2 regions of the Idiomarina sp. X4 genome follow, and region 2 is predicted to be linked to the other one. Evidence: predicted binding sites of a transcription regulator. Region 2 holds the regulator's gene; the other holds the start of a gene.
What was found. Region 2 encodes FliA, which starts transcription of late flagellar genes. Its sites were predicted from a motif close to CTAAAGNTNNNNNNNNNNNNGCCGATA; they were not measured.

Region 1 (11,416 bases), 320 kb from region 2:
GGTCCAAATAACGCTGGCGATAGCGCGTTTCCTGATCCGCCAAACCATGGAACTTATCAGGTAACGGGCGCAAAGCTTTGGTCAGCAAGCGAACGTCATCAACTTGAACACTCAACTCGCCGGTACCAGTAATAAACAGCGTACCTGACGCACCAATAATGTCGCCTAAGTCCCATTTCTTAAATTCGCTGTTATAAAAACCTTCCGCCAAGTTGTCACGAGCAACGTAAAGCTGAATTTTTCCGCTCATGTCCTGAATAGTGGCAAAACTTGCTTTACCCATAATACGGCGGGTCATCATACGTCCGGCCACCTTAACGCGAATCCCCTTCTCTGCCAGTTCTTCTTTACTGACATTATCGTAGTCTGCGTGCAAATCAGCTGCCAGCGAGTCCCGACGGAAATCGTTCGGGAATGCGATACCCTTATCGCGAAGCGCCGACAGTTTCGCCTTTCGTTGCGCGATCTGTTCGTTTACATCTACTTCGGGTGCTTGCGATTTATCAGTCATTATCGATTTTCCTCTGTCGGGATACTTAAATTAAACTTACAGCCCGCTTTTTAAGCTGGCTTCAATAAATGGATCTAAAGCGCCGTCTAACACAGCTTGCGTATTGCGGTTTTCAACGCCAGTGCGTAAATCTTTAATACGCGCGTCATCTAATACATACGAACGAATTTGGCTGCCCCAGCCGATGTCCGCTTTAGAGTCCTCCAGCGCTTGCTTTTCTTCGTTTTGTTTCTGTAACTCAAACTCGTACAATTTCGCTTTTAATTGCTTCATCGCTGAGTCACGGTTTTTATGCTGCGAGCGATCACTTTGACACTGCACCACAATACCTGTCGGCTCGTGAGTAATGCGAACCGCAGAATCTGTCCGGTTGACGTGCTGACCACCCGCGCCCGAAGCTCGGTAAGTATCCACACGCAAATCTGAAGGATCAATTTCAATATCGATGTCGTCATCCACTTCCGGATAAACGAATACCGATGCGAACGATGTATGGCGACGGTTTCCCGAGTCAAACGGAGACTTGCGAACTAAACGGTGCACACCGGTTTCGGTACGAAGCCAACCATAAGCATATTCACCCGCAACTCGCACTGTTGCTGATTTAATACCGGCTACATCACCTTCTGACAGCTCGGTAATTTCGGCTTTGAAGTCATGTGCTTCGGCCCAACGCAGATACATCCGCAATAACATATTGGCCCAATCCTGAGCCTCAGTGCCGCCAGATCCTGACTGTATGTCCAGATAGCAGTCAGCACTGTCATTATCTTTAGAGAACATCCGGCGAAATTCTAATGTTTCCAGCTGTTTTAACAGGCCAGACAATTCATCCTGAGCTTCATTAAAAGTGTCTTCGTCTTCAGCTTCCACTGCCAGGTCAACCAGGCCTTCTACGTCATCCAGACCTTGCTGCAACTTGTCTAAGGTTTCAACCACTTGTTCAAGACTGGCTCGCTCCTTTCCCAGAGCTTGCGCTTTTTGCGGATCATCCCAGACATCAGGCTGCTCCATTTCGCGGGTCACTTCTTCCAGACGCTCTACCTTTGCATCATAGTCAAAGATACCCCCTAAGCGCATCACTGCGCTCACGCATTTCTTTTATGTTGTTGTAGGTTGCGTTGGTCTCAAACATTCGACTACCTAATTCTTTGAACTTTGAAAGGGGCGTAGTTTAACGTATTGCGCGAATTTGCTCTACCAGCAACTGCACAGAAGTTTTACCGCGGAAGTGATTTAATTGCGGCTTGTATAACAACTCAACGCGCTGAACGCTATTATTTGGCCATTCGTTGGTATCGACATTAAATGCAATAGCGTCTAAGACATCGCCCTGGGGGTGCCTAAGCACGCATTTTAAATGCTTCTCGCCAACAATGCGTTGGTCAACGATATCAAACTCACCGTCAAACATCGGCTCAGGAAAATGCTGGCCCCATGGACCGGCGTTTTGCAACATGTCGACATTGTTTATCGTCAATTCCGGTAATGTCAGCTCGCCATCAGACCAATAGACACGCTGTTTTTGCTCTTCCGTAAGCCACTCTTGGGCGACGGCTTGTGCAAGCTCTGAAAAGCGCTGCAAGTTTGCTTTTTTCAGCGTTAAGCCCGCCGCCATGGCGTGACCGCCAAAGCGCTCCATAATATTGGGTTCAAGGGTGTGAACACGCTCCAATAAGTCTCGCATGTGTAAACCACTGACAGAACGTGCAGAGCCTTTCAATATATCGTCGTCTTCATGCGCCAGCGCAATAACCGGACGGTTCACTTGTTCCTTCACACGACCTGCAACGATACCGATAACACCAGCATGCCAGTCGGGCTGATACAGGGTGACTAAATCAGGAACTTGACCGGTGTCAAACTGCAATTTAGCAACGGCAGCTTCAGCATGCTCTCTCATATCGGATTCAATATTTCTGCGCTGCAGGTTAAGCTCGTTCAGCTGCTGCGCTAGCCTCTGTGCGTGCTCCTTTTCGGCCAACAGACACTCAATACCTAAGCTGATATCATCCAGCCGCCCTGCTGCATTAATTCTAGGAGCCAATGCGAAACCCAAATCACTGGCATTCAGCTGCGACGCATTCCGGTTAGAGACTTCCAACAATGCCTTAATGCCTGGTCTACAAAGTCCGCACTTAATTCGTGCGAGCCCCTGATGGACCAAAATGCGGTTATTGTAATCAAGCGGCACAACATCGGCGACAGTCCCCAACGCCACCAAATCGAGCCAATCCGCTAAATTTGGCGTCGCCTGTTTCTCTCTTAAGTGGGCACGCAGCGCCAGCAATACGTAGAAGGCAACGCCCACACCCGCCAGATTTTTACTAGGGAACGGACAACCTGGCTGGTTCGGATTAACAATAGCGGCGGCGCTAGGCAGTGTTTCTGCCGGTAAATGGTGATCGGTTACTATGACTCTTATGTTCAGTTCGCTTGCCCGTCCGATAGCCTCGTGAGCAGCTATTCCATTATCAACGGTGACAATGACCTTTACCTCTCTGGCAGCCAGCTCTTCAACCATTGATACCGATAAGCCATAGCCGTCCGTCATTCTGTTCGGAACGCGATACCCCACATTCGAAAACCCGAAGGCTTTTAACGCCGACACCATAAGTGCTGAACTGGTCGCTCCGTCTGCGTCAAAGTCGCCGCAAATACAAATAGATGACTGCTTTTCGAGTGCGTCTGCCAGTATATCAACTGCAGAATCAATACCTTTTAAACTTGAAAAGTGTGTGAGTCCGGCAGCGTTAAGAGAAAGCTCCTGTTCGTTACTGACACCGCGGCGTGCATAAATTTGCCGCAATAACGGTGGGACGTTTTGCGGCAAAAAGTCATCACTAACCGTCGGATACCGACGTATCGTGTAATCTGTCATTGTTTATTACGAACTATTTTCTTAACTCAAGCAGTAAGCGGCGCACAGGCACGGCTCCTGGAATTAAACGGCCATCGGGCAAAATAATTGCCGGCGTCCCCGTGACACCAAACGACTTACCCAAAGCGTAATGTGCTTCAACCGGGTTGTTACATGAACTATTACCACGGTAACTTTCTTCGTTCTTAAAGGCACTTATTGCTGCCTTCTTGTCATCGGCACACCAAACAGCCTGCAATTCCTGACCACCTTTACTGCCCAGGCCGCCACGGGGGAACGCCAAATATCGAACCGTGATACCTGCGTTTAAGTAACTATCGAGATTTTCATGTAGCCTCTGACAGTAGCTACACGTTGTGTCGGTAAATACCGTAACTTTATATTTCTCGTCATCCGCTTCATAGACAATCATGTCGTCGGTGAAGTCCTTTAGCATTTCTTTTCGAATCGAGGCCATACCCTTCTCAGTCAGGTTCTCTGGTTCTTCCTGAGTGATATCGAAAACATTGCCGCTAAGAAGCTTTTTGCCGTCTTTCGAAATATAAAACATTCCCTGATTGGTTACCGCCCGAACATAGCCGTCTATTTCACCTGGCTCGGTCGAAATCACTTCAATACCAATTCTATTTAAGTAGCGAGTGTCCAGTTCGTCAGCGAACACTGGTGTTGAAAACAGCGAATAACTGATCGCAAATATTGCCAATAACGACGTCAAGTACTGCATAAATACCTCTTATTATGGATGACCGAACCCTACCCTGTTACCGCTCAAAATGCAATTACCCACGCGGGTGGTGCTGTGCGTGTAAGGCTTGCAGGCGCTCTCTTGCAACTTGCGTGTAGATTTGGGTAGTCGACAAATCGCTGTGTCCTAATAGCAACTGTAAGACCCTTAAGTCGGCGCCATGGTTCAGCAAATGAGTCGCAAAGGCATGCCGCAACGTGTGAGGTGATAAGTGAGCGTATATGCCGGCTGTTTCCGCGTAATGCCGTAATCGATACCAAAAAGCCTGACGAGTGAGTAGTGAGCCACGCTTGGTCACAAACACCCAGGGACTTTGCTTGTCGGTAAGTGCGGTACGACCATGTTTTAAATAGCGCTCCAGCCATTCCAGGGCTTCTTCGCCCAACGGAACCAGTCGCTCTTTATCGCCTTTACCGACCACCCGCACCAAGCCTTGTTGTCGGCTTACCTGGTCATATTGCAAGCGAACCAATTCAGTGACACGCAAGCCTGTTGCATACAAAACTTCCAGCATAGTGCGATCACGAAGACCAATAGCAGTATCAACTTCCGGTGCCTGCAATAAGTTTTCAACGTCTGCCTCGCTTAATGAGTGCGGAATACTCTGTGGAAGCTTTGGTCGTTTTAACTTAGCGGTAGGGTTATGCGATACCCATTGCTGCTTTACTGCGAACTGAAAGAATTTCTTTGCCGAACTTAAAAAGCGAGAGGTACTGCGAGGCGATAGTCCCTGAGTTCGACGCCACAACAAATAGTCTTGAAGCGTTAACTCATCAACCTCAAGCAACGGTATTTTGTTAGGAAGCAGGTACTCGCAAAAACGACGCAAATCACTTCTGTAAGCGGCTTGCGTATTCTCACTCGCACCATGATGCAGCCATAAATGCTCGGTAAACGCATCAATACGTTCTTCGTCTTCGGGAGGCAGTTGCTTCATCTGGCTATATAACTATTGGTTACGAAACATCAAGGCCATTATGCCCGAAGCAAAGATTTGATGAAATGTTTAGTGCGTAATGCCTAGCTTTTGCAGAACATCGTACAGTCCAGCCGGGCCCCGTTTTCGATAATCGTTGAGCTCTGACTCTTCTTGCTTTGACTTTTTCTTTTCAACACGCTGACGCACGCGCCAATCTAAATTATGAAGCAGTTCAATGGGCAAACGGTCAGGGCTTGCATCCGGCACGAGCGGCTGTGGATGTGTGGCGTCTTGAAGCTTAAAGTCAGACAGCTGGCTGACTGACTTATAGATACCGCTGGCTAAAACCGTGTTTTCAGACGGCTCTAAAGGGCGAGAGCGGGCGGCGCCAATGGCCCGCTGCCAGTTCTTTTGATCGTATTGGCTATCCTCAATGACCGGGTCAGCGCCCAACGCCGACACCCAATAAGCAAACTCGCCGGCGAAGCCATGATTAACGGCTTCACTGGCGTGCTGCTCAAAAATGTCCGATGCTCTGTGCTGAACCGACTGAACTTGGCTCATACTGACCTTAGAAAATAACCTGAGATACTTTTGTTATCGTCCAAAGTCAGGAAAGTTTAAGTTTTCTCTTTACAGCTCAGCTCTGGCTGTTATTATACGCGCCTCTTGAGTGGAGGGGTTCCCGAGTGGCCAAAGGGATCAGACTGTAAATCTGACGGCTCAGCCTTCGCAGGTTCGAATCCTGCCCCCTCCACCACTTTTCGTATCACTCGGCGTTACCCGTCAATTTTCACGACAACTTTTCCTTGTGTTTTATTCGCAGCAACATAATCAAGTGCTTGCTGAATGTCCTTCTGCCCAAACGTTTTATCAATAACTGGCTTTATTGCACCGCTCGTAAACTGAGGACCAAACTGCTGCCACATTTGTGTCAGTATTTCACCTTTGCGCTCTGGCTCTAAAGAACGCAGCGTAGAACCTATAATGCGTTGGCGCTTCATCAACATGCGTCCAAAATCGACCGTGCCTTCTCGTCCCCCCATCAAACCAATAAGAATGATACGACCATCCTGATTCAAGTAGTGCTGATCCTTTCCGATGGAGTCGCCTGCTACCGGATTAAGCACCACATCGACACCGCCAATATCCTTCATGGTTGCAATAATGTCCTGCTGATAGCGGTTAATGGTCTCGCTAGCACCAAGCGTTTTACAAAATGTTTCTTTATCAGAGCTCCCCACGACTGCGGTAATTGGATTGCCGCTTTCTCTGCATAATTGGATAAGCGACGACCCGACACCACTTGCCCCGGCGTGTGTCATAACCGACTCCTTCGGTTGCAGATTTGCCAGCATAAAGACATTTAAATAGGCCGTGGCGAAGGTTTCCAGCCAACCTGCGGCCATTTCGTCCGTCCAGTTCTCAGGTACCGGCAACACTTGCTCCCTCGGCACACTTACATATTCGGCAAAACCTCCTCCTGCCAGCAACGCAGCAACACGTTGACCTTTTTTCAGAGCGGTTACATTACTGCCAACCTCTGTCACAATACCGGAGACTTCTAAGCCAGGTATGTCTGAGGCGCCCGGTGGAGGTGGGTATTTACCGGCTATTTGCATTAAATCCGCTCGGTTCACACCGACAGTCGACACTTTTACGGTAACCTCATTGGTGGCAGGTTGCGGCAATGGTTTCGCTTCAGACCAGTACACTTTTCCTTCAGACAGTTGTAAAGCTTGCATATATCATCCTGTTGCTGCTTAACATTGTTGTATTTAGACAGTATGCTGTTGCTAAGTGATTAATTAAAGGGTACCTACCACAAGAATGGATAAAACTCTGGAGCTCAATAACAAGCGTGTGCTACTGATTGATGATCAGAAGCCCTTTCAAGTCATGCTTAAAGGCTCACTGCTCAATTTGGGTGCAAAAGAGGTCCAGGTCAAAAGTACAGGGGAAGCGGGTATTGCCGCTTACGTAAAGAACCCACACGACATTCTGTTAGTCGATTACAACCTTGGCTCGGGTAAAAATGGCCGTCAGGTGTTAGAAGAGTTGCAAGTGCGTGGGCTGATGAAGCCACATACTCTGTTCTTTATCATTACCGGTGACAATTCAAGGCCTATGGTGCTGAGCGCCCTTGAGCTTCAGCCCGATGACTATTTGATGAAACCATTCTCACACCGGGTTCTGCGTTCCCGTCTTACTCGTGCTTATAAGCGTCGCATGTGGTTAAAAGACGTCTTTCAGGCACTCACCTCTCATAATTACGAAGACTGTATTAAAGCCTGCGAAAAGCACATTGCGACGAACAGCCGCTACAGTAACTACTGCCGCAAACTGCAAATAGAGCTCTACAATAAAACCGGTCAGCTACGCGAAGCAGAAAAGGCAATAAAAGAGCTGTTGGAAGATAACTCTCACAGTTGGGTGTTTTTAAAACTTGCTGAAACTCGGTTGCTACAGAATTCGCCGGAAGAGGCACTGAATATTATTAACCATATTCTTAAACGGATGCCTCACGCGATAGAAGCACAGGATTTAAAAACCGAATGTTATTTACAGCAACAACAGCTTGAGGAAGCACTTAACAGTGCTCGCGATGCCATTACTATGGCGCCATTTTCAATCGACAGACAAACCCGACTGGCCCACATTGCTCGCGATAACGGCGACTTTGACTTAGCCAAACAGGCCATGAATAACGTGTTACAAATAGCGCGCAAATCGGTGTTTCGTAATGCTGAGCATTTATGTAACTACCTACGTAGTATTCTCGATGCGGCCGAAAACAGCGACACACCGCAACAAATCAGCAAGTATCAGACTGAGGCTACGATGGAGCTTCAGCGCGCGCGTTATGATGAACATTTACTGCACGCCGACATTTCCTTTGAAGACTTGGAAGCGATTCTCCTTTCCCGTATTGATTCCTTCAACGGGCGTTTGCGCGAGGCACAGCACCGCTTAAATGAAGTGGTCGGCGAGGATTTGGCTAACAACCGTGAGATTGATCGGAATTTGCTACCCGACGTTATTGCTGTATTACTTGACGTTGGCGAATACGAAAAAGCCAATATGCTAGCCGGCCAACAAGCAGAAAGAGTAAAACTCGACAGTTATACGCTGAAAATTCTCAAATCTCGCATGGCGGCGGCTCAAAAACAGCAAGACGAATTCTTCAAAATTCATCGGCAAGGTGCTGAAGCGTATCAAGCCGGTATTTATCAACAAGCGCTGAACGACTTTCGCCAGTCGATGGAGCTGGCACCACTCAATAGCGGTGCTGCGCTGAACTTTATTCAGGCCGCGGTTCGCTTTACGGAAGAAAACCCCAGTGCCAATAAAGCCACTCTGAAGAAAGAATGTGAGCACTGCTTTAAAGTTCTTGAAGGGTTGCAGCTCTCCGGCAGTCATACACAACGTTACGAACAGTTGCTTGAAGAAACCGAAGAGCTGGGTCTGCGCTAAAGCTTCTGATTAGCTGCAAACGTTCCGCTTTGATAGTCTTTTATTGCGGTGTCCAACTCGTCAGACGTATTCATAACAAATGGACCGTACTGTGCAATAGGCTCGTTAATAGGTTTTGCAGCCAGCACAATAAGCCCGGCTCCCGAACCACTTTTAAGAGCCAAATCGGTGGTGCTGTCAAGTTGCAATAGCTCACCACGAGACACGGCTTCGCCATTTAATTCCAGCTCACCTTCGTAAACATAGGCCAAGCGCTTTTCCTGCTGCTGGGACTTTAATTCAAATTCGCCATGCAACTTTACATCGGCCATGAAAAAGTCGCGTCCGGGTAAAGATACCGGTCCCACTTCCTGGACATAGTTGCCTGCAATTAAGCGCAGTGTTGTACCACCAGTTTGCACTTCCGGAATTTTTGCTGACGGAAAGTCAAACCACTCAGGGTCACTCATTTTCTCTGCCGAAGGCAAGTTAACCCACAACTGAAAGCCCCACATAAGGCCTTCGACCTGTTTTGGCATTTCCGCGTGAATAATACCTTTAGCCGCCTTCATCCATTGCACACCGCCGGCTTCAACTTCTCCTGAGTTACCCACCGAGTCTTTGTGCTCCATAGTGCCTGCCAACATGTAGGTTAGCGTACAAAAACCCCGATGCGGATGCGGCGGAAAGCCCGCAATGTAATCGTCTGGGTTGTCTGACCGAAACTCATCCAGCATCAGAAACGGATCCTGATGCCTCAAACCCGGCTGATTAATGACCCGGGTCAATTTAACGCCAGCACCATCTTGCGCTGGCATACCAAGATGTCTGCTTTTAATGACACTCACTTTATTGCCTCCCGATTATGTGGCTGTTCAAAGTCGATATCGGGTCCCTTCGGCACCACTTGCGTCGGGTTGATGGTTTTATGGCTGGCATAGTAATGCGTTTTAATATGGTCCATGACCACCGTCTCTTTAACGCCCGGATACTGATAAAGTTCTCGCAGGTAATTCCACATTGCCGGGTAATCAACAATACGTTTTTTGTTGGTTTTAAAATGTCCAAAATACACCGCGTCAAAGCGTACTAACGTGGTAAACAATCGCCAGTCGGCTTCGGTAATTTGATTGCCGGCTAAATAGCGTTGTTTCGATAAGATACTTTCTACACGATCGAGCGCCGTGAAAAGCTCATCGAACGCTTCTTCATACGCATCCTGCGTGGTTGCGAAGCCGCTTTTATACACGCCATTATTGATACTGTGATATACCCACTCATTGACGCTATCAATGTCGCTGCGTAACTGCTGTGGGTAAAAATCTTCCGTATTGCCCGTTAATTCATTAAAGCTCGAGTTAAAGATACGAATAATTTCCGCAGACTCGTTATTCACAATGGTCTGCGTCTTTTTATCCCATAACACCGGCACCGTGACACGGCCGCTGTAGTTACTATCAGCTTTAAGATAAAGTTGGTACATAAAGTCGAGGTCATACAAAGGCTCGTTCAGCGGAGAGCCGCCAAATTCCCAGCCATTTTCCACCATCAATGGCTTAACGACGGACACATCAATATGCGATTCCAGGCCTTTTAGTTTTCTGAAAATGAGCGCTCGGTGCGCCCACGGACAGGCATAAGACACGTACAGGTGATAGCGACCTGACTCAGGCTCAAACTCGCCGCCCTTTTCTATGGTTGAACGAAACTGTGATTCACTGCGAACAAAACGACCACCGTGCTTTTTGGTGTCGTACCACTTATCGTGCCACTGGCCATCAACTAATAAACCCATAATAAACTCCTTTAAAAGCATTACGCTAATAATAGAAGTTATTACGGGAAAAGAAGAGTTTAGATTATCGGCGCTAAGATTCTAAATTATAGAAAGGACTCAACAACATCCGCCGCCTTTTCACTCGCGGTGACCTTAAGCTGCTGATGTATTTGAGTAAACTGCTCTAACAACTCGTGATTATCGGACTCAATAAGGCTTGATAGTTCTTTTTCAATATTGTCTTCTGACGCTTCAGCCTGAGCCAGCTCAGGAACAATTTCGCGCCCCGCTAATAGGTTAGGCAACGAGAAGAAAGGAGCATGAAAAAGTCGCTTAATAATTTGGTAACTTAGCCAGTGAAAGCGATATGCGACAACCATTGGGCGCTTTATTAGCAACGCTTCCAGGGCGACCGTGCCCGAGGTTAACAGTAAATAATCAGATGCAGCCATGGTCAGACGACTATGGCCAATTGGCGTATCTATTGCGAGTTCCGGAGCGTGTTGCTTGACCAGATCACTAAACTGCTCTGCCCGCCGCTCGCTTATCATCGGTGCAACAAACTTAAGCTCGGGGTATGTTGAGGCTAGACGTTTAGCCACGCTTAAAAACACCGGAGCCATGCGCTCAATTTCGCCGGAACGGCTACCCGGTAAAATGGCTAAATACTTTCCTTCGGAGTCTATACCCAGTGCTTTCCGTGCGTCTGTTTGGTTCCATCTAAGCGGTATGTCATCGGCTAAGGGGTGACCAACAAAGGTAGCCTGAAGCTGGTGCTTGTCGTAGAAGTCCTTCTCAAATGGCAGCAAGCAAAGCACATGATTAACCGACTGCTTAATGCCTTTTATACGGTTTTCCCGCCACGCCCAGACCGACGGACTCACATAATGTATGGTCGGAATGCCAGCCTTTTTTAAGCGTTTTTCAACGGTTAAATTAAAGTCTGGTGCGTCTATTCCTATCATCACATCGGGCTTTTGTTCGGTAAGGTACTGAACCAGTTGTTTCCTGTGTTTTAGCAGTTTAGGAAGCTGTTTGAATACTTCGGCAATGCCCATAACGGCAAGGTCATCCATCGGGAAAAACGACTTGAGGCCTTGTTCCTGCATTAACGGGCCGCCCACACCGAC
Region 2 (11,416 bases):
TTTAGGCGCCGCCTTTTTCTCAGGCTTAGGCGTACCTTTTGGCTTTTCTTCTTTTCCGTTATCCACACTCTTCGTCGGTGCCTTGCCAGAACCATGCAGTTCATCTAACAGGGACTCAAACTCATCATCGGTAATTTCATCGCTGTCGGCTGGCTCTTCTTGTTTCTTCTCAGCGCTTTTCGGCGCTTTTCCTGAGCCATGAAGCTCATCTAACAACGACTCAAATTCATCATCGGTAATTTCATCGTTGTCATTATCAGCCGCAGCTTTCGGCGCATCGGCTTTCTTATCTGATTTGCCAACACCTGGGCCTTTGCCCTCACCGTGCAGCTCATCAAGTAAGGCTTCAAATTCATCATCTTGAATTTCGTCTATGCCGCCATCGCCTGAGCTTTTGGTCGCTTCCGCTTTGGGTGCTTCTGGCTCTGGTTCGGGTTCCGGTTCTGGCTCAGCTTCTTTAGACGGCGCTTCAATAGGAGCCTCGTCTTCAGACTCAGGCTGACTGAGTTTGTGCAGTAGCTCGAGTAATTTGTCATCGGCAGGACTGATGTCTTCACGAGCTTGTACCTGTGCAAACTGAGCATTGATAGTGTCCAGCGCTTGAAGAATCACGTCCATTAAGTCTGACGTAACCGTGCGCTGACCATTACGCAAAGTATCAAACACGTTTTCAGCACCATGGCAGGTATCCACTAAGGCAGTTAGCGACAGAAAGCCTGCGCCGCCTTTCACGGTATGAAAGCCACGGAAAATCGCGTTTAATAAATCTTTGTTTTCTGGGTCGTTTTCTAGCTCAACTAACTGCTCAGACAGCTGCTCGAGGATCTCTCCCGCCTCGATCAAAAAGTCCTGCAGTATGTCTTCATCCATATCAAAGCTCATGCGACTGATGCTCCTAGAAACCTAAACTGGACAGTAAGTCGTCCACTTCGTCTTGCCCACCAACAACGTCATCACGTTTATCGGCATCAATAATCGGGCCTTCTGCCTCACTGGCACTTTTCTGCTTTGAAGATTCGGTTTTTTCAGCTTCTCTTCGAGCTTCTTCTTTGCCGAATATTTTTAACAGTTCAATGAGATTCTTCTCGACGTCTTCAACCAGTTGAATAACCCGTCGAATGACCTGCCCAGTAATATCCTGATAATCCTGAGCCATAAGCACTTCGGTCATAAGCCCATGCACTTGCGGCATATTTTCACCGCAGCGCTTAAGTACATCATCGACCTGATGGCACAAAGACTTGAATTCATTTATCTCAATATCGTTGCTCATCAACCGATTCCAGACCGGCATGACACTTTCAACGCGCTGGTGCATGTCGTCAGCCATCGGTAAACAAGCCTCTACCGCATCCATTGTTCGGTTCGCGGCATCTTCTGTTTTTTGAATAACGTACTGTAAACGGTTTTGCGCATCAGGAAGATCATCTTCTGTCATTTGCACAATACGAGGATCCAGTTGGAAGTCCTGCAATGCTTCGTGGAGGTCACGCGTCAGCTGACCCACTGAAGTAAACAGTTTGTCATTGCGACGGTTGTATACGTCTTCCAGAAGTTGATTGGCTTGTTGCTGCTTTCCCTCTTCCAGCAAAGACACGAGTTCTTTAGCCTGCTCGAGGGAAATATCATGGGCTTTATCAGACATGGTCATAGCCCTTTTAGCTAATGCGTTCGAAAATCTTGTCGAGCTTTTCTTTTAACGTCACTGCGGTGAATGGTTTTACGATGTAGCCATTAACACCAGCCTGTGCTGCAGCAATGATTTGTTCGCGTTTTGCTTCCGCCGTTACCATTAGTACCGGCAAGTGCGACAGATTATCGTCTTTACGAATTTCTTTTAGCAGATCGATACCTTGCATGCCCGGCATGTTCCAGTCGGTCACGACAAAGTCAAAATCGCCGTTTTGCAACATAGGCAGAGCCGTGTTGCCGTCATCGGCTTCCTGAATATTCGTAAAACCAAGGTCACGAAGTAAGTTCTTAATGATTCGTCTCATTGTAGAAAAGTCATCTACAACAAGAATTTTCATATTTTTATCCAAAGCACCCTCCACTGAGGCTCTCGATTACCACCAAAATTATTCAACCCAATTCTGCATTCGCGACTTGAGCCGCACCATTGCCTGACTGTGAATTTGACTAACGCGAGACTCGCTCACGCTCAGCACTTCACCTATCTCTTTTAAATTCAATTCTTCATCATAATACAATGAAAGCACTAAAGCTTCACGCTCTGGTAACGAAGAAATTGTCGATACCAGGGCTTTATGAAACGCTGCGTTTTCGACATCACGCTGTGGCTCATACGCCGAACCCGTCACTTGCTCCGGTATAATCGCATCTTCAGAAACGCCTAAGTCTTCAATACCGATGATTCGCCCTGAACTGACATCACGCAAAATAGCGTGGTATTCATCCAGGCCAATGCCCAGCTTGCTAGCGACTTCGGTGTCTTTTGCATCACGTCCGGTGTCATTTTCGACCTGCCGGATGGCTTCTAACACACGACGGTGGTTTCTGTGTACTGAGCGCGGCGCCCAGTCACCACGACGAATCTCATCCAGCATAGCGCCACGAATACGTATTCCGGCAAAGGTTTCAAAACTGGCGCCTTTGCTGTTATCAAAATTCCGTGCCGCTTCTAATAAGCCTATCATGCCCGCTTGAATTAAGTCATCGACTTGCACACTGGCGGGTAGTCTCGCCATCATGTGATGCGCAATTCGCTTAACCAGCCCCGTATGCTGCTCAATAATAGCGTTACGGTTGTCGGCTGTTGCGGTATAAGCGGCGGCTTTATTCATTGGCAACATCCCGCTTACTCCCGTTATCGGCAGAAGTTATCAATTGCTCAAGGAAAAATTCTAAATGCCCTCCTGCCTGAGCAGGAATTGGCCAATCCAGAGCCTTCTTCGCTAATGCTTTAAACGCCAGTGACGCCGGCGATTTGGGATACGCCAACACCATTGGTTGTTGTTTTCTAACGGCCAACCGCAAATTCTCGTCGTGAGGAACTATCGCTGCTAACTCTAATGCCACATCGAGGAAACGATCCGTGACCTTAGTCAACTTATTAAACAATACCTGCCCTTCGCGCATGTTGCGCACCATATTGGCAACAACTTTGAATTTAAACAGTCCTTGTTCACGACTTAATACTTTAATAAGTGCGTAAGCATCGGTGATTGAAGTAGGTTCATCGCAGACAACCACAAGAACATCCTGGGAAGCCCGGGCAAAGCTGACCACGGTGTTTCCAATACCCGCCGCCGTGTCCACAATAAGAACGTCGTAGTTTCCCTGCAGTTGGCTAAACGCCCGAATAAGACCGGCGTGCTCTGACTCGCTCAAGTCAACCATGGAGCGAGTTCCTGAGGTCGCCGGGACGATTTTTATGCCACCCGGCCCTTCAATTAAAATATCTTCCAGTTCGCATTGGCCGCTCAGTACATGAGACAGGTTGCGCTCAACACGCAAGCCCAGCATGACGTCGACATTAGCCAAGCCAAGGTCGGCATCAAGTACCAGTACTCGTTTTCCCTGCTTCGCCATAGCGATGGCCATATTCAGCGAGACGTTGGTTTTACCCACGCCACCTTTACCACCTGTGACGGCTATGACTTTTACTTTTGACTGTTTCATTCTTCGCAGACCGCTTGCTTGATCCATCGGGCGTATCTCTTATTTTACATCTTCGACAACAGCGTCATTGTATAACGGCTCACTCAGCGAGAAAACGCCGCATTCCAGTACGATTTTGGCACGTCTGATACCGAGGAACAAATGCTTTTGTCCATTAACCGCTCGGCTTCAGATACCAGGTAATTTGCATCAGCAACTTTAATGTCTTCCGGTACTTGCTGACCGTTGGTGATATATCCAACCGGCAGGCCGTACTCAATTGCCACACTGATACTTTCTCCTAAACTTAAGCATTCGTCCAGTTTGGTAAAAATGCAACCCGACAAAGGTAGTGTTTTGAATTGTTTAACGGCGTCATTTAACACCTGGCTTTGTGAGGTTGCCGACAATACCAGATAAGGTCGAATTCTCAGGCGGGTATTTTGTATTAATTGGCCAAGTTGCTCGCTTAAGCGCTTGTCGCGCTGACCCATACCTGCCGTATCAATCAAAATTAGGCTTTTGTCACGCAGCGACAGTAATGCATCCGCTAGCTCTTTTGCGTCTTTTGCCACTTTTACCGGACAGCCAATAATACGTCCGTAAGTCTGTAATTGTTCACTGGCACCAATTCGGAAGGTGTCAGTGGTAATTAAAGCAACTTTGTCAGAGCCATGACGCTGAGCGTAACGGGCCGCCAGCTTAGCGATGGTGGTGGTTTTGCCAACGCCGGTAGGACCAACGAGTGCCACTGCACCGCCGCGTGTCAAAATATCGTCATTGGTGGTATTCAGCTGACCTTCCAACAAATGCATGGTTTGTTCCCAGGCATCCTCGTCTGAACTGCTTTCAGGAATAAAACAGGCAATCTGATCCGCGATGCGTTCACTCAAGCCCATCGTCATAAGCCGTTGCATCAACATAGCGCGCACTGGTTCTTCGCGATCCATCTCTTGCTTCATGAGACCGCTTAACTGGTGCTCTAACAACTGACGAATACCGTTCACTTGTGAGCGCAGCTCTGCTATTGCTTCCGAGTCGTTGCTGTCCGGCGTATTAACTTGCTCAGGGAAGATATCCGCTTGTGAAGACTCTTGTTGAGCCGGCGCTGACTGATGCGCCATTTGCTGATAAATATCGTGTTTTGCCGGCGTTTCAGGTTGACCGGTCGTTTGTGCTGTCTCTTGCGGAGACGTTTGCGAAGGCGCGGCATTTTGACGCTGCAGCAATTCAGCCAACGACTGAGCCGGTGCTTCCGACTCTTGCTTTGGTGCCTGAGTATTTGCGGAGGTCTCTGGAGCCGCTTCTGGCGCACGCGCGTCAGGGTCAACAGCAGCCACTAACTCAATACCACCGTTCACCTTTTTATTGGAAAGAATAATCGCATCAGCGCCTAAGGTTTCTTTAACCTGCTGTAAGCCTCGACGCATATCCTCTGCAAAAAAGCGTTTAATTTTCACAAGCGACTCCCGTTGTCTTAGGTAGCGGTTTGTTCACCACTGTTTTGTTGTCCACCAATTGAGCTGACAATGCGAATTTGCTTGTCATCCGGAATTTCCTGATACGACAACACTCGCATACCATCGGTAGCGTGGCGCGCAAATCGCGCCATGGTTGAGCGTAGTAGCCCGGATGTCAGCAACACAGACGGTTCCCCGTTTATTTCCTGCTGCTGATGCGTTTCGCGTAACGACTGTTGCAAGCGTTCGGCTAAACCGGGTTCAATACCGGCGCCTTGCTGATTTCCGTCGTTACCAGCCATCTGTAGTGACTGATGCAACATCTGTTCCAACTCTGGCGCCAAAGTTATGACAGGCAGTTCGGTTTCACCTTCTGAGATATCCTGAACAATCAGACGGCGCAGAGAAATTCGAACGGCAGCCGTTAAGACATCAGGGTCCTGACTGCGTCCTGCGTACTCAACTAACGTTTGTACAATGGTGCGCATATCACGTATCGCAATGCCTTCATCTAGCAAGTTCTGCAGAACTTTGACAAAGTTACCCAGTGACAATAAATCAGGAATAAGTCCTTCCACCAATTTCGGATGCGTGCGACCCAGGCGATCCAACAGCTCCTGTGCTTCTTCATGGCCGAGTAACTGCGATGCGTGGTTAGTGACAATTTGGCTTAAGTGAGTGGCCACTACCGTCGCAGCATCTACTACGGTGTAGCCCAAAGTTTGTGCGTGTTCTTTTTGATCGGGGCGTATCCATACTGCGTCCAGGCCGAAAGCAGGGTCAGTAGTTTTTTCGCCTTCAAGTTCACCAAAGACCTGGCCTGGGTTAATAGCAAGCTCCCAGTCATGGCGAATTTCCGCTTCACCCATGGTCACACCCATTAGGGTAATTCGGTAACTGTTCGGGCCTAAATCCAGATTGTCTCTGATATGAACCGCCGGCACCAGGAAGCCGAATTCCTGCGACTGCTTCTTACGTACCCCTTTAATACGGGATAAGAGCTCGCCACCCTGCTGCTTGTCTACCAGAGGAATAAGGCGATAGCCCACTTCCAGACCAATGGTGTCAACATGGCGAACATCGTCCCAGGACAATTCTTTTTGCTGTGCTTGTTGAACTTGCTGCTCTTGCTCTTTTTCAACCAGTTCGCCCTGTTCAACCTTATTCTTTTTAAGTTTGAAATACGCCGCGCCAGCCAGAACCGCCGACATGCTCAGGAAGGCTAAGTGCGGCATGCCCGGAATAACCCCCATAGCAAACAGCACTGAGCTAGAAATAACCAATACTTTCGGGTTGTCGAGCAACTGCAGAACCACCGCGTCACCCATGTCTTTGCTGTCATTTTCGCGGGTAATGATAATAGCGGTTGCAACAGACAATAACAGCGCGGGAATTTGAGCGACCAAACCGTCACCAATGGTCAGCAAGGTATACACTTCGACCGCTTCACCGAAAGTCAGGCCGTATTGGATCATACCAATCAGCAGACCACCGACAATGTTGATAAGCAGGATAAGAATGCCGGCAATGGCGTCGCCTTTAACGAACTTACTGGCACCATCCATCGAGCCGTAGAAGTCCGCTTCCCGAGTGACGTCACTACGTCGAGCTTTGGCTTCTTCCTGGTTAATAAGGCCGGCGTTCAAGTCAGCATCAATAGCCATTTGCTTACCTGGCATGGCGTCCAACGTAAAGCGAGCGGTTACTTCGGAGATACGCCCCGCACCCTTGGTGATAACCACGAAGTTGATAATGACAAGAATGGCGAAGACGACTAAACCAACGGTGTAGTTACCGCCGATGACAACACTACCAAACGCTTCAATGACGCTACCAGCAGCGCCTGGTCCATTGTGACCCTCTAGTAGAACGATACGTGTCGATGCCACGTTTAAGCTAAGCCGCAATACTGTGGCGATAAGCAGAACGGTCGGAAAGGCAGCGAAATCCAGTGGCCTTTGGGTATAAACCGCTACCAGCATAACCACGAGCGATAGTGTAATAGAGAACGAAAACAGAATATCCAGCACCATAGCCGGAATAGGCAGCACCACCATCGCCAAAATGGCCATAATGGCTAAAGGCGTACCAAAGCCTTTAATTAAATGGGCATTGTTTTGCGTGAAATTTCTTAAACTTACTAACTTTTCGGCACCGCTCGCCATACGTCTTCCTGTTGCGTCAAAAAGTTGAACCTGCGGTGTTTTATTCAAGAATCGAGCCAGCTTTTTAAGTACTTGCTGACAATACGGTACGAGCTAGCTTACAGACATTTTTTGGCCTACGGCTAAACTATCAGCACTTTGAATAACAGGGGGCTATGTGCGCGGTTACTCCTTAATCGAATTACTAATTGCGCTGGCTATAACAGCTGGGCTAGGCGCCTTGTCGATGCCTTTGTTCAAACAGCAGACTGAGAGTTTATTACTGCAGCAGGCAAGTTCTCGCTGGTTGTCGTATTTACATCAGATCAAAGCAAAGGCACAACGAGCAGAGAGCGGCATAACTGCGGAGCTGGTGCCTCTCGAGGGGCGTTCAAAGGTGTTTGAGTTGGCAACAGAGTCGACTTATAGCTCAACAAGACCGTTAATATTCTACGATGATTCTGGTGGTGCGTCGCCCGGTCATATTCGCATTATGAACAATAGCAATACCGTGAAAGTCATTATTAGCAGTAAAGGACGTATTCGCTCCTGTGTCAGTCATGGAGCATCTTTGCCGAGTTTGTCCTTATGCTAGACAGAAACCTTGCTCAAAAAAGTCATGGGTACAGCTTAATTGAAGTGCTTATTGCTGCGTCACTGGGAGCCATTATTGTCATGACCGCACAAAAGCTATTGCAATGGCAGAAAGGCGCTCAACATAGCTCGATATCGAAGGCAGTTTTTATGTTGAACGGGCAAGCGGTTGCAGGGGAGTTTTTTAGCAGTTTAAGCAACGCGGTGGTTGACGGCATGCAACGCCCAGAGCGTGGTTGCTACGTCTTCCCGACACAAGACGGAGGCTCTGTCGGCTTTCGGGTTAGACATTATCAGTTGCAGCATAACCCAATGACACTGGACTGTGCGGGTTATGGTTGGCAGTCATTGACCGACAGAGCTCAGTTTAAGGTTTTGGAGTTATTGGTTGAAACCAGCGCTTCATTAACTCCTGAAGACAGCTCTAAATTATTTATTAACCTGTCGACTTCACGAGACACAAAGGAAGGTATTCAGGAACAGCAATTTAAGCGGACACTTACCGTTTTCTCTCAGTAACAGAAATGGATATTCATTATGAAAGCGAAAGGATTCGCGTTGATACTGACGTTAGTGACACTCATAAGCCTGAGCTCCGCGAGCTTGGCCGCCTTGTTATTTTACGCACAAATGGTGGAGGCTCAACAAGCGCACCAATGGCAAGTGCTTTCTAAACAAATTGAGGCAGACTTTAACCAACAAAAGGCGCTTTATGAGTCAGCGCAGCAGTAAAGGTTTTTCACTGGTTGAGACATTAGTCGCTTCCGCACTTGTGGCGATGTGGGCTGTAAGCAGCCAGCAACTGCTGCAGATTGGGTTGGCTGCTATTAAAAGAGCTGAACGCAAAGCCCTGGCTGTTGAGGTTTTAAATAGTTATATACAGGACTCTCACCGTACTTGGAAAAATGGCTCTCCTCCGGCACCTGAAGCCAAGGTTAACGGATTTCTTATCAACTCCATTATTAACTTAATAGACGAGAACAATGCTTCAGTTGATACCGAAGTAACCTGGGGCGAAGACAACTCTTACTCGTTACAAATCTGGTTATCTCGATAAATTAGCAATAACTTATTTATAATATATAATGAATAAAATAGAATGGACAAAAAGAGCCGCAAAGAGAGATGAACGCACCTACTGACGTACAAATTATTGAGAAAAATGGGCAACCCGAATATGCCGTTATTCCCTACGAAGATTATATCGCCTTGCTCCACTCTCAAAACAGCAATGAATTTATTCCTCACGAGGTAGTAGAGCTCAGCCTATCAACAGGCGGCAATATGGTCGCGGCCTGGAGAAAGTTTAAGAAAACTAGTCAGGCGGAGTTAGCGGGTAAGCTTGGTATTTCACAATCAGCCGTCGCGCAGATGGAGCGCCCGGGGTATAACCCAAGAAGCGATACGTTAAAACGCATCGCTATTGCGTTGGATATTAGTCCGGAACAGTTATTTTAACAGCCACTAAAACTAAGCTGCTGGATGAGGTCTTAATTCTGGTGGAATAGAGAAAGTGATGTTTTCTTCGCGACCACTGAGCTCTACTGCGGTTTTGCCGCCCCAGGACTGCAACTTGGCAATGACTTCCTGCACCAATACTTCAGGTGCTGATGCGCCGGCTGTGACAGCGACTTTCTCTTTGTCTTCAAGCCACGACTTATCGATACAGCTGGCATCATCAATTAAATAAGCCGGTGTGCCCATCTTTTCTGACAGCTCACGCAAACGATTTGAGTTCGAGCTATTGCGCGCACCGACGACCAGCATTATATCCGCGTCACTTGCCAGTTCACGCACAGCATCCTGACGGTTTTGTGTTGCGTAGCAGATGTCGTCTTTGCGAGGACCGTTAATATCAGGAAACTTTTGACGCAGGGCTTCAATAACATCAGCGGTGTCATCAACCGACAACGTTGTTTGGCTCATGTAATGAAGGTTTTTCGGGTCTTTCACTTCCAGCTTTTCAACGTCTTCCGGCGACTCAACCAGATAAATACCGCCGTTTTCATTTTTATACTGGCCCATTGTGCCTTCAACTTCCGGATGGCCGGCATGACCAATGAGCACACACTCGTGGCCTTTTCGGCTGGCACGGGTGACTTCCATATGTACCTTAGTCACTAGCGGACACGTGGCATCAAACACTTTTAAACCCCGCTCTTTGGCTTCCTGACGCACCGCCTGAGAAACACCGTGAGCACTGAAAATCACAATATGATCGTCTGGCACTTCATGCAGCTCTTCAACAAAAATAGCGCCTGCGTCACGTAGTTTATTGACGACGTATTTGTTGTGAACCACCTCATGACGCACATAAATTGGCGGCTCAAAAATCTCTAAAGCACGCTCAACAATGGTTATGGCTCTATCAACACCTGCACAAAAGCCACGTGGGTTCGCCAACAAAATCTGCATATGTCCTCCTGCGTTCAACCGACTCCGTCAGTTACGGCTCAACGCTGATAATTTCTACTTCAAAAATCACCGTCTGGCCTGCCAGCGGGTGATTAAAATCGATAGTCACTGTTGGACCTTCAATTTTTCGAACAATTCCCGGTAAATCCGTTCCATCCGGCTGGGTAAAGGCTAAAATAGCGCCAACCTCAGGCTTAGTGTCATCACTAAACTTAGCCGAATCAACGTAGTAATAGTTGTCCGGGTTCGGCTCTCCAAAAGCGTCCTTAGGCTCCAACGTGAATTCACGCTCAGCGCCTTCACGAAGCCCTACTAAACAGGCTTCAAAATTTTCCGTTAAGCTGCCATCGCCCATACGGAACTTGGCCGGTTTACCCGACATTTTCGTACTGTCTGCAACCGAACCGTCGGTCAGCTTAATGGTAAAGTGCATGACCACTTCGCGGCCATGCTCAATTGGTAAACGACTCAAAACGTACCCCTACGACTTGTCACCGCCGTCTAATTTGTCACGACGGTTATCAAAAAAGGCTTCCAGCAGCATCAAAGCAGCGCCTATCGTTATTGCCATATCAGCAACGTTAAACGCAGGCCAGTGCCACCCTTGATAATGCACATCGAAAAAGTCGATGACATAACCGTACATCAAGCGATCAGCAACGTTGCCTATCGCTCCGGCTAGAATGAGCGCAAAAGCCAGGTTTTGGCGCCACAATCCAACTGGGTTACGGCGCATCCAAATAAGCAAGACCACACTAATGGCAATCGCGATAGCCGTAAACAGCCAACGCTGCCAGCCGCCACTGTCACTTAAAAAGCTAAATGCAGCACCGTAGTTATGGACATAGGTGAAGTTGAACAAGCCCTCTATGACCACGCGACTTTCATACAGCTCGAACTCACCAGCCACCCAAATTTTGGTGACTTGGTCGATCACGAACAGCAACAGCGTCAGCCACAAAAAGCGTAAGCCAGTGGCTCTTTTTGAGTGTGCAAAATCAGGCAAAACGACGCTCCTCACCTTCACCATCAATATTGGTTACACAGCGCTGACACAAATCGTCGTGCTCTGGCAAAGTGCCTACTTCTTCACGATGATGCCAGCAGCGCTCACATTTTTTATAAGCACTCGGCTTCACTTCCACCGCAAGCGCCAGCTTCTCCGCTTTAACCGCGTTAGCT

Region 1: the regulator FliA is predicted to act here: its motif matches at 5,655-5,681, upstream of CWC33_RS00310 (VC2046/SO_2500 family protein).

What each region holds. Positions count from the first base shown of each region.
Region 1 is NZ_CP025000.1:46,153-57,568, forward strand. Features, by position in the region: gene lysS (lysine--tRNA ligase) at 1-511, opposite strand, end outside; one part of gene prfB (peptide chain release factor 2) at 548-1,570, opposite strand; one part of gene prfB (peptide chain release factor 2) at 1,572-1,646, opposite strand; gene recJ (single-stranded-DNA-specific exonuclease RecJ) at 1,686-3,392, opposite strand; gene CWC33_RS00300 (thioredoxin fold domain-containing protein) at 3,406-4,116, opposite strand; gene xerD (site-specific tyrosine recombinase XerD) at 4,172-5,074, opposite strand; gene CWC33_RS00310 (VC2046/SO_2500 family protein) at 5,144-5,620, opposite strand; tRNA gene CWC33_RS00315 (tRNA-Tyr) at 5,732-5,816, shown strand; gene CWC33_RS00320 (NAD(P)H-quinone oxidoreductase) at 5,836-6,801, opposite strand; gene CWC33_RS00325 (tetratricopeptide repeat-containing response regulator) at 6,887-8,530, shown strand; gene CWC33_RS00330 (pirin family protein) at 8,527-9,327, opposite strand; gene CWC33_RS00335 (glutathione S-transferase family protein) at 9,354-10,304, opposite strand; gene lpxB (lipid-A-disaccharide synthase) at 10,391-11,416, opposite strand, start outside.
Region 2 is NZ_CP025000.1:365,549-376,964, forward strand. Features, by position in the region: gene CWC33_RS01845 (chemotaxis protein CheA) at 1-882, opposite strand, end outside; gene CWC33_RS01850 (protein phosphatase CheZ) at 896-1,645, opposite strand; gene cheY (chemotaxis response regulator CheY) at 1,659-2,042, opposite strand; gene CWC33_RS01860 (RNA polymerase sigma factor FliA) at 2,079-2,804, opposite strand; gene CWC33_RS01865 (MinD/ParA family protein) at 2,797-3,669, opposite strand; gene flhF (flagellar biosynthesis protein FlhF) at 3,726-5,081, opposite strand; gene flhA (flagellar biosynthesis protein FlhA) at 5,099-7,246, opposite strand; gene CWC33_RS01880 (prepilin peptidase dependent protein A-like protein) at 7,473-7,820, shown strand; gene CWC33_RS01885 (prepilin-type N-terminal cleavage/methylation domain-containing protein) at 7,814-8,338, shown strand; gene CWC33_RS01890 (Type II secretion pathway-like protein) at 8,357-8,551, shown strand; gene CWC33_RS01895 (PulJ/GspJ family protein) at 8,532-8,876, shown strand; gene CWC33_RS01900 (helix-turn-helix domain-containing protein) at 8,945-9,277, shown strand; gene ispH (4-hydroxy-3-methylbut-2-enyl diphosphate reductase) at 9,290-10,234, opposite strand; gene fkpB (FKBP-type peptidyl-prolyl cis-trans isomerase) at 10,266-10,706, opposite strand; gene lspA (signal peptidase II) at 10,716-11,240, opposite strand; gene ileS (isoleucine--tRNA ligase) at 11,233-11,416, opposite strand, start outside.